DNA from 3 places in the Mesorhizobium sp. genome. Region 3 is predicted to be linked to each of the others. Evidence: predicted binding sites of a transcription regulator. Region 3 holds the regulator's gene; each other region holds the start of a gene.
What was found. The regulator PhoB, encoded in region 3, activates phosphate uptake and scavenging genes when phosphate is short. The targets are predictions, from matches to a motif close to TGTCATNNANCTGTCAT.
Positions count from the first base shown of each region.

Region 1 (3,256 bases), 2.8 Mb from region 3:
GGTGCCGTTTTCGCCGAGCATGTACTACTACGATCTGAAGGAGTTTGCCCGGTACTTTGATCCGGGATTGCTGATCGACCTGGAGTTTGGTGACGTCAGAAATGTGCCGAAGGTGCCATCGGTCGTGAAGGACCGGCCGATCAAAGCTGACAACGGCAACGCCGTGATCATGAAGCTCGACAAATTTCGTCACTTCCATATGCCCGCGGACCGCCTTCCTTTTGTGGACAAGCGCGCTGCGGTGGTCTGGCGCGGCGATCTAAACAATCCCATACGGACCCGGTTTCTGGAAGCTGTTCGTGATCTGCCTTTTTGCGATGCCGGTTCGCCCAAGAGGACAGCGGCGGAAAAATACCGCAAGCCCTATCTGAGCATCGCGCAGCAAAAGCAGTACCGCTACATCGTTTCGCTCGAAGGCAACGATGTGGCGACCAATCTGAAATGGATCATGAGCTCGAATTCGCTTTGCCTGATGCCGCCTCCGACATACGAAACATGGTTCGCCGAAAGCAGGCTCGAGGCGAACGTCCACTACGCGTCGCTCGAACGGGATTTCTCCGACCTTCCCGAAAAGGTGCAGTACTTCGAACGGCATCCCGAGGAGGCGCAACGCATCATTTCCGCGGCAAACGCCTATTGCCGGACATTCGCCAACGAGCGGGCCGAGCAGGCGATTTCCCTGCTCGTCCTGTACAAATACTTCGTGCTCAGCGGCCAGATCGAGCCTGACCCCAACGTCTGGCGCTATATTTCAGGCTGACGTCCGGTCGCCTCGCAAAGAATCATTGTCAGACATCGCTGCGGTCAAGGACGAGATCGGCCGGGCCGAACCTGTCCTTGGCGGTCAATTGCTGGTGCCAATACGGATAGAGAACCGGCGGTCTGCTGACCGCGTCGAGTCGGCTGCGTTCTTCGTCGGAAAGCACCAGGCCTGCCGCGGCGATGTTGTCCTTGAACTGCGCCTCGGTTCTCCCACCGATCACCAGGGAACTGACAGCGGGCCGGCCCAGCAACCAAGCAAGCGCCACCTGGGCACCGGAGACGCCGCGTGCCTTGCCGATCTCGATCAGGACATCCACGATCCGCCACAGCCGGTCCTCGTCGCGGATCGGTGGCTCCGACCAGCCGCTGAGCTGGCGTGCGGTGGGACTGTCGCGATTGTATTTGCCTGACAGCAATCCGCCGGCCAACGGGCTCCACACCAATACGCCAAGCCCTTGGTCGACGGAGATCGGCAAAAGCTCATATTCGGCTTCGCGCGCTTCCAGCGTGTAGTGGATCTGCTGCGTGACGAAGCGCGGCTGGTTGTTGTGGTCGCTGATGCCCAGCGCCTTCATCACCTGCCAGCCGGAATAGTTGGAGCAGCCGATGTAGCGGATCTTGCCCTGGGCGACCAACGTGTCGAGCGCGGCCATCGTTTCCTCGACCGGTGTCGTGCCATCCCATTCGTGCAGGAAATAGATGTCTATGACGTCAGTCTTGAGACGCTTAAGGCTGCGCTCGCACTCGCGGACCAGATGGTAGCGCGACAGGCCTTCGTCATTCGGGCCTTTGCCGACCCGCATCCGCGCCTTGGAGGCGATCAGCACGTCGCCCTTGCGGTTGCCGCCGAGAGCTTCGCCGATGATCTCCTCCGACAGTCCGTTCGAATAGACATTGGCGGTATCGATGAGGTTGATGCCGGAATCGATGCAGAGATCGATCATACGCCGTGCCTCGTCGAGATCGGTCTTGCCGACCGCGGCGAACGCGCCGGCGCCGCCGAATGTCATCGTGCCCATGGTCAATGTCGAAACCTTCAGCCCGGAACGGCCGAGTGTGCGGTATTCCATTGCAGATCCTCGCGATTGCGTTGAGACAAGAGCCCGAACGGGCTTGGCCGATTTGTAGGACAATTCCTCCCGTTTGTCGCCTTGCGCAGGTAAAATCAGCGTGGCATGGCGCCGATATGGGCCATGGCCCGCAAAATCGCGGATGAAATAAAACCGTCACCGCCTGCATATATTCAAGTCGGCCGAGGGCGTAGCATCAGTGGCCGGCAGGCCGAGCTTGCCTAGGACGGAAGTTTACGCGGAGCAGCGCAGATGAACGATTCCCAACCAAAGTCCGGCGCAAGGGATTGGCTTGAGGCGGAACTCGCCGACACGCTTGACGAAGATTACGAGCTCGAAATGTCGGAGCCGGCCTTATCCCTCGAGATCGCCAAGATCTACAAGAATGCCCATCCGCCATCGATCGATCGCCTGCAGTATTTCCGTGACCTGATCTCGCTGCAGTCGGAACTGATCAAGCTGCAGTCCTGGGTCGCCTACCACAAAAAGAAGTTGGTGGTGATCTTCGAGGGCCGTGATTCCGCCGGCAAGGGCGGGGTCATCAAGCGCATCACCCAGCGCCTCAATCCACGCATCTGCCGTGTCGTCGCACTGCCGGCACCGAGCGAGCGCGAGAAGTCGCAATGGTATTTCCAGCGTTATGTGCCGCATCTGCCGGCGGGCGGCGAGATCGTGCTGTTCGATCGCTCCTGGTACAATCGTTCGGGCGTGGAGCGGGTGATGGGCTTTGCCGGACCTGACCAGGTCGAGGAATTTTTCCACGACGTGCCGGACTTCGAGCGCATGCTCGTCCGCTCCGGCATCACGCTCGTCAAATACTGGTTCTCGATCACCGACGAGGAACAGCAGATGCGCTTCCTGATGCGCATCCACGATCCGATGAAGCAATGGAAGCTCTCTCCCATGGACCTGCAGTCGCGCGTGCGCTGGGAACAGTACACCAAGGCCAAGGAAGAAACCTTCGCCCGCACCAACATTCCCGAAGCGCCCTGGTTCATCGTCGAAGGCAATGACAAGAAGCGCGCCAGGCTGAACTGCATCGACCACCTTCTGAAGCAAATGCCGTATGAAGAGGTACCGCACGAGGAGATCACGCTGCCGGAGCGTGTGTTCAATCCCGAATATGAGCGCCAGGTGCTGCCACGCGAGCTTTATGTGCCGGAGAAGTACTGACGCACCCATCGATCGATGCGGCAGCAAAGGATGGCGGCCGTCGAGACAGCCGCCATCGCCCTCATTCGCCGGTGAGTTCCATGAAACGGATGTGGTTGTTGAACGGGTCGATGACCTCGACAGTGAGCCGCCCGTCTTCGTTCTCCACGCCGGGCTTCATGTAGCGGTAGTTCTTGCCCGACAATTCCGCGTGAAACGCGCGAATGCCCTTCATGTACACGACCATGTTGCCGCCAGGCGTCGCGTCACCG
Region 1 is NZ_OZ245860.1:1,442,833-1,446,088, reverse strand. Features, by position in the region: gene ACO07C_RS07185 (glycosyl transferase family 90) at 1-760, shown strand, start outside; gene ACO07C_RS07180 (aldo/keto reductase) at 789-1,832, opposite strand; gene ppk2 (polyphosphate kinase 2) at 2,085-3,005, shown strand; gene ACO07C_RS07170 (glyoxalase superfamily protein) at 3,067-3,256, opposite strand, start outside.
Region 1: a site for PhoB is predicted at 1,976-1,992, ahead of ppk2 (polyphosphate kinase 2). Genes of this name have one in related genera too.

Region 2 (3,256 bases), 2.6 Mb from region 3:
CCACCGGATGCGCCGGTAACGAGCGCCTTGCGGCCAGTCAGATCGAACATTTTCTTCCCTTTCAAGAGAACACCCTTTGCACGGGTGAGATCAAAATCGAGCCTGATTATGCAAGCAATGCCAATGCCGCATCAACGTCAGCGGATGTGCCGACGGCACAGGTGGCGATGTCGCGGTTGATACGCCGCGCAAGGCCAGACAGGACCTTCCCGGCGCCGATTTCATAGAGCGTCGTCACGCCGTTCTGGCCAAACCATTCCACGGTTTCGCGCCAGCGCACCCTGCCGGTTACCTGCAGGACCAATCGGCGAGCGATTTCGTCGGGATCGCTTGTTGGCGACACAGACACGTTGGAGACCACGGGAACGGCCGGCGCATGTGTCGTCACGCCGGCCAGCGCTTCGCGCATCACATCCGCGGCCGGCGCCATCAACGCCGAATGGAAAGGCGCCGAGACCTGCAGCATCAACGCCCGCTTGGCGCCCTTATCGGTGCAAAGCTTCGCGGCCAGTTCGACCGCCGCCCTGGCGCCGGAGATCACCAGCTGGCCGCCGCCATTATCGTTGGCGATCTGGCAGACGGAACCCGTGGCGGCCTCGGCGCAAGCTGCCTCGACATCGGCCTGCTCCAGCCCGATGATTGCCGCCATCGCCCCCTCGCCGGCCGGTACTGCGGCCTGCATGGCATTGCCGCGTATGCGCAAAAGCCTGGCGGCGTCGCCAACCGAAACGAACCCGGCAGCGGCCAATGCCGAATATTCACCAAGCGAATGCCCGGCGACATAGGCGATCTTGTCCTTCAATGAAAAGCCGCGCGCTTCGAGCGCCCGGATCGCGGCCAGCGACACAGCCATCAGCGCCGGCTGCGCGTTAGCGGTCAGCGTCAGCGTCTCCTCGGGTCCTTCCCAGATAAGCTTCGACAGATTTTCGCCGAGCGCGTCGTCGACTTCCTCGAAGATACGCCGCGCTTCCGGGAAGGCATCGGCCAGATCCCTGCCCATACCGACCGCCTGGCTACCTTGCCCCGGAAACGTGAATGCGATTGCCATATCGTGCTCCAGCAACTGATTTTGCCTGCCTGTGACGCAAGGCGGGCGGCCAAGTCAAGCCCACGGCCTGGCTGCTTGTTCGCGGACATTGGCACGGAAATACCGGCCAAGGGCCCGTTCCAAATGTTTTTTGACGATCACTCGTGATGAAAACCACTCACGATTCGTTTGCTGGCTCTTCTCATTTTCGCCACAGGCGCTAGTTTTGCGTGACAATTCAATGACAATTCAGTGACGCATTTATTGCAGGCCCGGGGAATTATAGATTGGCAAAAGGTTTGAGAGGCGCAGTCAAAAACGCGCCGCAATTTCTGGAAGGCGATCCGTCGACCGGATATCTGCCGGGCAGAGCCTGGCCGATCATTCGTTACGGCCTGACCAGCCTGCTAGCCTCGGCCATCCTGGTCTTCGCGATCGAACTGATCGTGCGCGGCGATCTTGCCGGCACCGTTTCCTTCTTCTTCCAGCCTTTCAAGCCAGGCTGGACCACGATCGTTGTGTTCGCCCTGATCATGATCGGCCTCGATGCCGTGCTCGGCCGCACGCATCAGAGCCTGATGATCATTGCGCCGCTCACGCTTTCGCTGGCTTTTGTCGGGCATCAGAAATCGCTCTATCTCGGCGATCCGCTTTATCCGACCGACTTCCTCTATGCCCGTCAGATCGTCGCGCTGTTGCCGTTGCTCGTGCGCGATCGCCCGATGGCGGCGATGGCGATGGCCCTCGGCATTGTCGCCGGCCTGGCATTGCTTGTTTTCGCATGGCGCCAGTGGCGCCGCCGCGTTCCGGCGTTGAGCCACAAGGGCCGTCTTGCGCGCCTGACACTGGCGGTGCCGCTGCTCGCATTCTTCGTCTCGATCATGGACTACGCAACCTTCTCGTGGACGCGCGACCGTCTGCAGATCATTCCGATGATGTGGGACCAGAAGGAAAATTACGCGTCCAACGGGTTCGCGCTCGCTTTCGCGCTCAACGTGCCGATGGCCCATGTCACTGCACCGGCAGGCTATTCCGACAAGGCGATCGCTGCGATCCGAAGGCCCGATGTAACGGCCTCGGTGCCAGACGAAAAGCCCGATATCATCATAGTCATGAGCGAATCCTTTTGGGATCCGGCCATTCTGCCTGGCGTCACGATCACGCCCGACCCTATTCCCACCGTACGATCGCTGGGATCGGGTCATGTGTTCTCGCCCGAATTCGGCGGCATGACCGCCAATGTCGAGTTCGAGGCGCTGACAGGCTTCTCCAATGCTTTCCTGCCGGCCGGAAGCATCCCCTATCAGCAATATGTTCGCGCGCCGGTTCCGTCGATGGCGACATTCCTGAAAAGCGAGGGCTACGAAACGCGGGCCATCCATCCGGGCACCAGTTGGTTCTGGAACCGGACGCCCGTCTATGCCGATTTCGGCTTCGAAGACTTCAAGTCGGAGGAAAACCTGCCGCCGATGGAAAGACGCGGCCCGCTGGCCTCCGATGCCGCCATGACCGACGAGATCATCCGCGAGGCTGACGATACCGACGAGCCGTTCTTCTTCTTTGCCGTCAGCCTGCAAAACCATGGGCCTTATGAGCCCAACCGCTATGTCAATCCGACCCATACGGTCCAGGCGCCAACCAGCCAGTGGGCACGCGACTCGCTATTGTCCTATGCCGAAGGCGCAGCCGATGCCGACCGTGGCCTGCAACGGTTGATCGAGTGGGCAAGGCAACGCGAGCGGCCGACGGTCATCGCTTTTTTTGGAGACCATCTGCCTCCGCTCGGCCCGGTCTATGTGGAAACCGGCTTCATGACCAACAACGTCGCGCCACGCAGGGAGGCCTCGGTTGACGCCGCCTTGCAGCACCACCAGACTCCCCTGGTCGTCTGGTCCAACCGCACCGGGGCGGCCAAGGATCTGGGCGCGGTCAGCCCTGCCTTCCTGCCCTACCACGTCATGAAGACGGCAGGCATAAGCCATCCCTACTACACCGGCTTCCTGGGGCAGATGCGAGAGCGTTTCAGCGTCGTCGACCGCAACCTGCTGCTGACCCCCGCGGGAGAGGCAACGCAGGACTGGGCACGGCAGAAGGACGTGGACCCAGCCATCCGCGATTTTCGGTTGCTGCAATACGATATGATGTTCGGCAAGCGCCACGCCGCGCCTGACTTCTTCCCCGAGACGGTGGACAAGCTCGTTGCCCATACCAGCTGACCAAGGTGACGAA
Region 2 is NZ_OZ245860.1:1,708,473-1,711,728, forward strand. Features, by position in the region: gene fabG (3-oxoacyl-[acyl-carrier-protein] reductase) at 1-50, opposite strand, end outside; gene fabD (ACP S-malonyltransferase) at 107-1,048, opposite strand; gene ACO07C_RS08420 (LTA synthase family protein) at 1,327-3,243, shown strand.
Region 2: a site for PhoB is predicted at 1,258-1,274, ahead of ACO07C_RS08420 (LTA synthase family protein). Genes of this name have one in related genera too.

Region 3 (3,256 bases):
AAAAGGCTGCTGCGGCAGGGAGGATGTGAAAGAGCATGTCGGTCGGAATCCGTCACGACGATCTACGCCGGCGCAACCGGGCGATGGTGATTGCGGCCGTACGCCGGACCGGACAGCCCTCGCGCACCGAGATCGCGGCGACCACCGGACTTAGCCATTCGACCATATCGACGATTTCATCCGATCTGATCGGCGAAGGCATACTGGCGGAAACCAAGCCGAGCGAGGCCGGATCGCTGAAGCGGGGCCGGCCTCAGGTCGGTCTTGGCCTCAATCCGGAAGCGGCGGCGGTCATGACCGTTGTGCTGTCGCTCAATTTTCTCTCGGTCGCCGTCATCGACTATGCCGGACAGGTGATAGCCGAGGAGCAACGCCGGCTGGACACGCTGACCATGCCGCGTGACGAGCTGATCGGCGAATGCGTTGCCATCGTCCGGCGCCGGCTCGAGGACCCCGACCTCGACGTCCGCAGCGTCGCCCGTATCGCGCTGGCGATCCAGGGCATCACCGATTCCCATGCCCGCGCCATGCTATGGTCGCCGATCACGCCAGAGACCAACATCGCCTTCGCCGACATACTGGAGCGCGAATTCGGCATTGCCGCCACCATGGAGAACGACTGCAACATGATGGCGATTGCGTTGCGCTGGCGCGATCCGGAGCGTTACCGTGACGATTTCATCGCCATCCTGCTGTCGCACGGCATCGGCATGGGCCTGGTGCTGAAGGGCGAGTTGTTTACCGGCACGCATTCTTCGGGCGGAGAGTTCGGCCACATGATCCACCGGCCTTACGGCGCGCTCTGTCGCTGCGGACGGCGCGGCTGTGTCGAGGCCTATGCCGGCAATTACGCCATCTGGCGCAATGCAAGACAGATGGGCGAGGACGCCGAGCCGATAGACGTCAGCGACGCGGACATGCGGACTCTGGCGGCCGTGGCGCGCGAAAAGGACGGCCCGGAGCGCGCGGCCTATCGCAAGGCCGGCGAAGCGCTCGGCTTTGGCCTCGGCAGCCTGTTCGCACTCATCGACCCGGCCCCGGTCGCCATGGTCGGCGTCAGCGCCGCCGCCTTCGACCTGATCGAGCCGGCATTGCGCGAGGCGATCGCACAGACCGCCGGCGGCCAGCACTCGAAATCGATCTCCTTCGATACCGAACCGAACGAACTGCCTTTGATCCGCGAAGGCTGCGCCATGCGCGCGCTGACCTTCGTCGACCAGGAGATTTTCGCGCCGGGCGCGCAGGCGAAGTCCGGCGCTATCGGCAAGAACGTCGCGTAGGTACGGTAGTCATCAGTCTTCCCGGATCGCGTAGCCGGCTCCGCGTATCGTGCGGATGACATCGGGCATGCGGCCATTGTTGACTGCCTTGCGCAGGCGCCCGACATGCACGTCCACCGTGCGCTCGTCGATATAGATCGTCTCGCCCCAGACATTGTCGAGCAGTTGGCTGCGCGAGAACACCCGGCCGGGGTGGCGCATCATGAATTCGAGCAGGCGGAATTCGGTCGGACCGAGCCTGATTTCGCTCTTCTTGCGATAGACCCGGTGCGATTCACGATCGAGAACGATGTCGCCGACCTTGAGCACGCTGGACAGGACTTCCGGCTTGGCACGGCGCAGCAGGGCCTTCACGCGGGCCATGAATTCGGGCGTCGAGAACGGCTTGACCAGATAATCGTCGGCGCCGGTGGAAAGGCCGCGCACGCGGTCGCTCTCTTCGCCCCGCGCGGTCAGCATGATGATCGGCAGCCGTTCGGTTTCCGAGCGCATCCGCAACCTGCGGCAGAGTTCGATGCCCGACACCGCCGGCACCATCCAGTCGAGTACGAGGAGGTCGGGTACGTTCTCCTGCAGGCGAATCTCGGCTTCGTCGCCGCGCGTCACCACCTCGACTTGGTAGCCTTCGGATTCGAGATTGTAACGGAGCAGCACCCCCAGCGGCTCCTCATCCTCCACCACCATGATGCGTGGCGCGATCATCGCTTGGTCACCCCTGTCATGCAGCCGGTGCGGACATCGCCGTCTCGTCCTGCTTCGGGCGATTGGCGGGCAGTTGCGTGCCGGTCAGGACATAATACGCATTCTCGGCGATGTTGGTCACGTGGTCGCCGATGCGTTCGAGATTCTTGGCGCAGAACAGAAGATGCGTGCACGCGGTGATGTTGCGCGGGTCTTCCATCATATAGGTCAGGAGTTCGCGGAACACCGAAGTGTATTTGACGTCGATGCGTTCGTCGTCGGCCCGCAGCTTTGCCAGCGCGGCGGCATCACGCGCCGCATACTCCTCGATGACGCCCTGCACCTGGATCAGCACCAGTTGCGCCATGCCGTCGATCGAATGCGACAGGTCGCGCGGGGTGACGCTGAGGCCGACGGTGCCGACGCGCTTGGCGATGTTCTTGGCAAGGTCGCCGATGCGTTCGAGATCGCCGGCCATGCGGATCGAGCCGACGACATGGCGCAGGTCGTCGGCCATCGGCTGGCGCTTGGCGATCAGGGTGATGGCGCGGTCGTCGAGCTCGCGCTGGCGCGCGTCCATGATGGCGTCATCGGACACGACGCGCTGGGCCAGTGCGTTGTCGGAATTCAGCAATGCCTTGGTCGCGCCGCCGACCATCGAACCGGCGAGATCGCCCATGTCGCTGATGAGCCTGCTGATCTGTCCGAGATCCTCGTCGAAAGCAGCGACTGTGTGTTCGCTCATGATTCTGTCCCTCGTATGCCTGAGCTCAGCCGAAGCGGCCGGTAATGTAGTCCTGCGTGCGCTTCTCGCGGGGCGACGTGAAGATCTTCTCGGTGCGGTCGAACTCGACCAGTTCGCCCAGATACATGAAGGCCGTCTGCTTCGATACGCGCGCCGCCTGCTGCATGTTGTGGGTGACGATGACGATCGTGTAGTCGGCTTGCAATTCGTCGATCAGCTCCTCGATCTTGGCCGTCGACAATGGGTCGAGCGCCGAAGCCGGCTCGTCGAGCAGGATGACTTCCGGCTTCACCGCCACGGTGCGGGCGATGCAGAGCCGCTGTTGCTGGCCGCCGGAGAGGCTGAGGCCGCTGGCGTTCAGCTTGTCCTTGACCTCGTTCCAAAGAGCGGCACGCTTCAACGCCTGTTCGACGCGGCCATCCATCTCGGCCTTGCTGATCTTCTCATAGAGCCTGACGCCGAAAGCGATGTTCTCATAGATCGACATCGGGAACGGCGTCGGCTTCTGGAACACCATGCCTATCTTGGTGCGCAGCAGATTGAGATCCTG
Region 3 is NZ_OZ245860.1:4,286,040-4,289,295, reverse strand. Features, by position in the region: gene ACO07C_RS20465 (ROK family protein) at 36-1,280, shown strand; gene phoB (phosphate regulon transcriptional regulator PhoB) at 1,293-1,982, opposite strand; gene phoU (phosphate signaling complex protein PhoU) at 1,999-2,706, opposite strand; gene pstB (phosphate ABC transporter ATP-binding protein PstB) at 2,732-3,256, opposite strand, start outside.